DNA from 2 places in the Blautia marasmi genome. Region 2 is predicted to be linked to the other one. Evidence: a T-box and tRNA genes for the amino acid it is inferred to sense, from the RefSeq annotation. Region 2 holds a T-box; the other holds one or more tRNA genes.

Region 1 (3,090 bases), 890 kb from region 2:
TTTGGTGTGTATTATCATAAATATAGCAGACAGTGATCTGTTCACAAAAATTGTCAACACCTTAAATTCTTTCATTGTTGATCAATTCGGGTGGCTGATCATCTTACTTCCCGTCCTTATATTTTTCGTGTGTATTGCCATTTACTTTTCCGGATTCGGCAAAGTAAAGATTGGGGGAGCAGGCGCCAAGCCTAAAATGAGCCTGCTCTCCTGGTTCAGCATCAATATCTGCACTACCATTGCCTGCGGCATTATCTTCTGGTCAGCCGCTGAGCCAATACAGCACCTGCTGCATCCCCCGGACAGTCTCCATATCGAAGCCATGTCACCGGATGCCGCCAAATTTGCCATGTCGGCGATCTATACTCACTGGACCGTACTTCCATACGCCATTTACACACTTCCGGCTGTCATGTTCGCCTTTGGCTATTACAACAAGAAGAAATCATTTTCACTGGCAGCTATGATCACGGTGCTGCTTAACGGACGGGAACACAAATACCTGAACGCAGTCATAGACAGCGTCTGCCTGTTCACACTCGTAGCCGGACTTACCGGTTCACTGGGCGTGGGAGTTCTGAATTTGAGCGGTGGTCTTCATAAATTGTTTGGAATTGACTCCACTCCGTTTGTATGGTCAGCGATCATGCTTGTGGTCATCATCACCTTCCTTGTCTCCGCACTGTCCGGAATCATGCGCGGCGTGCGGCGGCTGTCCAATATGAATGTTTATATTTACTTCTTCATCATTGGATTTGTACTGATATTCGGAGGGACACATTTCATATGTAATTTTGGCGTGGAATGTCTGGGTGATTATCTCAATCACTTTTTTACCAAGTCTCTTTATACCGGTACCTTTGCCAAAGACTCCTGGACAGCCCAGTGGCCAATCTTCTATTTTGCCAGCTGGATGTCCTGGGCACCTATTACAGCAATCTTCCTTGGAAAGATCGCATATGGACGAAGGATCAAAGATTTAGTGGCCATGAACCTGTTCTCTACCTCTGTGTTCAGTATCCTGTGGTTTACCATTATGTCCGGCTCCACAATTCATTTTGCTCTTAACCGGCCAAACAGCGGCATGGTGGAAGCGTTTCAGTCAGGAATTGAAAACACCATTTACCAACTTTTTGAAAATATGCCTTTTACCGGGGTCCTTGTTTTTATTTTCCTCATAGCGGTGTTTCTCTCCTTTGTTACAGCGGCTGATTCTACAGTTATCGCCATCTCCGACTTGTCCACACATGGTCTGGAAAAGGAAGGGGCTGAATCCCCCAACAGTATTAAAATCCTCTGGGCTATTTTGATCGCGTTCATTACGCTTATCATGATGAATGTGGGCAGCGGCGTTGACGGATTGAAAATGATATCCAATATCGGGGGACTGCCTGCGGCGGTATTTTTGTTGCTGGTTATGGGCAGTGCGGTAAAGCTTATGTTTATGCCGCATATGTATAGGGAGGAGAAAGAGCCGCCTGCTTAAAGAATCTAAGCAGGCCCTCAAACAGATTTGTATATAGCAAAAGCACTTGCGGAATAAATTCCACAAGTGCTTATCTATAGTAGCGAGAGGGGGACTTGAACCCTCGACACTACGGGTATGAACCGTATGCTCTAGCCAGCTGAGCTATCTCGCCATCTGTATTTCTTCTGCTTTTTGGCAAAAGAATGGGACCTATAGGGCTCGAACCTATGACCCTCTGCTTGTAAGGCAGATGCTCTCCCAGCTGAGCTAAGATCCCATAATTTTATTTGATTATCTGCTGCTTGTACAGCAAGTAGCGAGAGGGGGACTTGAACCCTCGACACTACGGGTATGAACCGTATGCTCTAGCCAGCTGAGCTATCTCGCCATCTGTATCTCTTTGCTTTTGGCAAAAGAATGGGACCTATAGGGCTCGAACCTATGACCCTCTGCTTGTAAGGCAGATGCTCTCCCAGCTGAGCTAAGATCCCATTTCATTTAGCAGTCTCTGCTATCGCTTGACTGCTTTGCTATTATAACCTTAAATTGTGTCAATTGTCAATACCTTTTTTTCAAAAAAATACAAAAATCTCTTTTTCTCCCATCAATGGGAAACGACACCATATTTTGCATGTCGTCCCCATATTTCCTGCTTCAGCTTTGGGCTGAATTTGCCCCACTCAGGTTCCCTGTAAAGTCCATTCCTGGCTCCTGGTCTGAAGTTCCACCATATGGCGGTAAACACCGCCTTTTTTCATAAGCTGTTCCGGCGTTCCCTGCTCCGCAACTTTTCCGTCAGCAAGAACAACAATCTTATCCGCTCCCGCTACAGTTCTCATACGATGGGCAATGACCAGTACAGTCTTATCTTTTATAAGCCTTGACAGGGCGGTCTGAATCAATGTCTCATTCTCCACATCCAGGGATGCGGTTGCCTCGTCCAGCAGAATTACCGGTGCATTTTTCAAAAAGGCCCTGGCGATGGAAATACGCTGTCTTTCTCCTCCTGAAAGGGTGCAGCCATTTTCCCCTATCTTTGTGTTCCAGCCATCCGGCAGCTTCCCTGCAAATTCCTCACAATTTGCCAGCCTGGCCGCTGCCAGCACCTCCTCATCAGATGCATCTTTTCTTCCGATTCTGATATTTTCCATTATAGTATTGTCGAACAGAGTTACATCCTGAAAAACGATCGCATAGAGGGACAGCAGTGTTTCAGGTTCCACTTTGGATATGTCCATACCGCCGATGGTTATTTTTCCTTTGTCTATATCCCAAAAGCGCGCCGCCAGTCTGGATACTGTGGTCTTTCCGCCGCCGGATGGCCCTACAAGTGCTGTAACCTCATTCTGGCTTGCGGTAAAAGACACGTCCTTCAGGACTTCCTCTCCTGTGTTATACGCAAATCCCACATGGTCAAACACCACATCACAACCTTTTAGATTCAAAGTATTACCGCCGCTCTGCACCTCATGGTCCAGGATTTCATTCATTCTGGAAATATTCGTACGTGTGGAAATCACTGCTGCCAGATTCTGAAGGGCCCCCTGCAGCGGGTCATATAAACGCGATACTACCAAAAGAAACATGAAAAATGTCAGGATATCCAGGCTTCCTTTGACAAG
Region 2 (3,090 bases):
CGGTCTGCTCCAATCCTGAGAATACCATACGGATAACCCAGAAGAAAATAATGTCATATCCTGTTACCAGCACATCTGTGGGATAGAAATATTCCATCTCTTCTGTTTTCTTTGGCCATCCCAATGTGGAAAAAGGCCAGAGTGCGGAGGAAAACCAGGTATCCAGAGTGTCCTCATCCTGGGTCAGATGCTCACAGCCGCATTTCGGGCAAACCTTTGGCATCTCCCTGGCAACCGCTACCTCCCCGCATTTGTCGCAGTAATAGGCGGGGATCCTATGGCCCCACCAGAGCTGGCGGGAAATACACCAGTCACGGATATTCTCCAGCCAGTGCATATAAATCTTATCAAAACGGTCCGGAACAAATTGCAGGCTTTTGTCTTCCAAAGTCTGGATGGCAGCCTCCCCCATCTCTTTCATCCTTACAAACCACTGGGGTTTGATCATTGGCTCCACGGTGGTGTGGCAGCGGTCATGGGTGCCGACACTGTGGGCATGCGGTACTACTTTCACCAGAAGTCCCTGTTCCTCCAGGTCTTTGACCATTGCTTTTCTGGCCTCATAGCGGTCCATACCCGCATATTTGCCGCCCAGCTCATTGATGGTGGCATCATCGTTCATGATGGTGATCTCCGGCAGGCTGTGGCGTTTTCCCACTTCAAAGTCATTGGGGTCGTGAGCCGGTGTGATCTTTACGCATCCGGTACCGAATTCTTTATCTACATATTCGTCTGCCACAACCGGAATCTCCCTGTCTGTCAGCGGCAGCTTCAGCATTTTTCCAATCAGATCCTTGTATCTGTCATCCTCGGGATTGACTGCAACAGCCGTATCTCCCAGAAGGGTCTCGGGGCGCGTGGTTGCGATCTCTACAAAACGGCCCTCCTCCCCCACGATAGGGTAATTGATATGCCAGAAAAATCCGTCCTGGTCCTCATGTTCTACCTCTGCATCTGAGATGGATGTCTGGCATACCGGACACCAGTTGATAATGCGAGAACCTTTGTAGATATAGCCTTTTTCGTATAATTTAATGAAAACTTCCTGCACGGCCTCGGAACATCCCTCATCCATGGTAAAACGTTCTCTGTCCCAGTCAGCAGATGCGCCCAGTTTCTTTAACTGGTTGATGATCTTTCCGCCATATTCCTCTTTCCATTCCCAGGCGTGTTTCAGAAATTCTTCTCTGCCGATCTCATTTTTATCAATGCCCTGTGATTTCAGCTTTTCAATAACCTTGACTTCTGTTGCTATGGCTGCATGGTCAGTGCCCGGCTGCCACAGTGCTTCGTACCCCTGCATTCTCTTGAAACGGATCAGGATATCCTGCATAGTCTCATCCAGCGCATGTCCCATATGAAGCTGGCCTGTCACATTGGGCGGGGGCATCACAATGGTAAATGGTTTTTTGTCTCTGTTCACTTCGGCATGGAAATATTTGTTGTCCAGCCACTTCTGGTAAATTTTGTCCTCCAGCCCCTTGGGGTCATAAGTCTTGGCAAGTTCCTTGCTCATAATCTCCTCCTTAAAATGAAATGGAATCCCGCGTGCGGCCCTCTTCCTTTTGCATACATTGCGCATCCTGCCCGGAAGACCTTTTGTGTTGCAATACAAAACGCCCTCTACAGACTTAGCTGTAAAGGGCGAAATATTCCGCGGTACCACCTTTTTTTCTCACTCATGTCCGTTAACGCAGACTACGCGTGAAGGCCTACTCCTGATTCATCCTTTACAAACCACACCATTCAGCCCTCCGGTTCAAAAGCTACCTTCCATCCATTCCCCTGAAACGATCTTACAGCCGGTGGATCGTTCTCTCTGTCAGAATCCAGGATGTACTCCTCTTTCTCATCACCTTTTCATACGTCCCATCATAATCACATTATCCAGGTTTGTCAAGTGAATAAATTGTGAAAAAACAAAAATAAGCCCGTTTCTGCGGACTTATTACTCACTTTGCAAGGGATGTTACCCCTCTGATCCTCTCCCCGTTCCGTAACCATTCAGCAGTATCCCTTTGGATATGGGATGTTTGTCCAGCTGCTGGATATCTTCTGAAAATCAGCGTATTGATTGCACAGACCTGCCGGGTTGTTACGGGTTCCTTCTATATAAAAGGGTGCGGATACACGAGACATAAGGATCAGAGGAATCCCTGCCGTTTAATCTGCTGCATAATTCTATAAATTCAGGTTTCGGCCTTTCGGCATTCCATAATAAGAATCTCTTATAGAGATTCAGGTTCTAAACTTTGCACGGAAGTTCTCACCCTACTGCTCTCAAGCAGGTTTCCTGGCTTATGGTTCATCGCTCAGCCGCCTTCTCACACTTTCATGCAATGGCGCTTTGGCATTGCTCCCCATTTACAGTGACCGCATCGCTCAGGACTTGCACCTGATTCCCTTTTCACCAGCACTGTGCGGCCAGTGCGGATGCACTTGATCATTTTATGGAATTATACACATTTATGTTACCATTCTCCACAGGTTCAGTCAAGACCTTTTATCCGTTTGCCAATGTACTGCGAATGTACAGACCTTTTATCACTTTGCGGATGTACTGCGAATGTACAGACCTTTTATCACTTTGCGGATGTACTGCGAATGTACAGACCTTTTATCACTTTGCGGATGTACTGCGAATGTACAGACCTTTTATCACTTTGCGGATGTACTCTCTGCCTTCTTACTTTCCCGTTTTCTTCTTGTCATGATTCCGCCGATCCGCCCTGTCTCCTTGGCTGATAGGCTTTTCCATCCTGTTTCCAGAACCTGGTCAAGCAGTCCCAGTTCCTCTGCTATTTCATATTTCAGCATTTCCTCCCGGGGAATCTTATTTAAGTCAATCTTCTCATTGTTTTTCTTGCTCATGAAAAGTCACACTCCTTCATAAATAATTAAAGTCTCTTTCAAGTATGACCTGTTCTTTTCTTTTTAAACATATATCAAAAATATTCTGCTGTACACCAATTCCAGTTGTTCCCTGTTTCTTTCCTGTTCCAATCGTGTTATTATTCACTTTGTAACAACTACATAACATTTTCGTAACAAATAAGGAGGTCTTTATGAAACACAAAATATTACCGGGAT

What was found. The T-box of region 2 lies ahead of C6P39_RS13390 (valine--tRNA ligase). A T-box ahead of a tRNA ligase gene usually reads a tRNA of that ligase, here a tRNA-Val.
Region 1: it encodes a tRNA-Val, which carries the amino acid that the T-box ahead of C6P39_RS13390 (valine--tRNA ligase) is inferred to sense. The anticodon was not compared.

What each region holds. Positions count from the first base shown of each region.
Region 1 covers NZ_OIWX01000001.1:3,999,904-4,002,993, reverse strand. Annotated here, with positions in the region: gene C6P39_RS17335 (BCCT family transporter) at 1-1,486, shown strand, start outside; tRNA gene C6P39_RS17330 (tRNA-Met) at 1,567-1,640, opposite strand; tRNA gene C6P39_RS17325 (tRNA-Val) at 1,673-1,745, opposite strand; tRNA gene C6P39_RS17320 (tRNA-Met) at 1,783-1,856, opposite strand; tRNA gene C6P39_RS17315 (tRNA-Val) at 1,887-1,959, opposite strand; gene C6P39_RS17310 (ABC transporter ATP-binding protein) at 2,149-3,090, opposite strand, start outside.
Region 2 covers NZ_OIWX01000001.1:3,107,504-3,110,593, reverse strand. Annotated here, with positions in the region: gene C6P39_RS13390 (valine--tRNA ligase) at 1-1,516, opposite strand, end outside; T-box leader at 1,638-1,862, opposite strand; cobalamin riboswitch at 2,267-2,456, opposite strand; gene C6P39_RS13385 (small, acid-soluble spore protein, alpha/beta type) at 2,659-2,871, opposite strand; gene C6P39_RS13380 (CAP domain-containing protein) at 3,066-3,090, shown strand, end outside.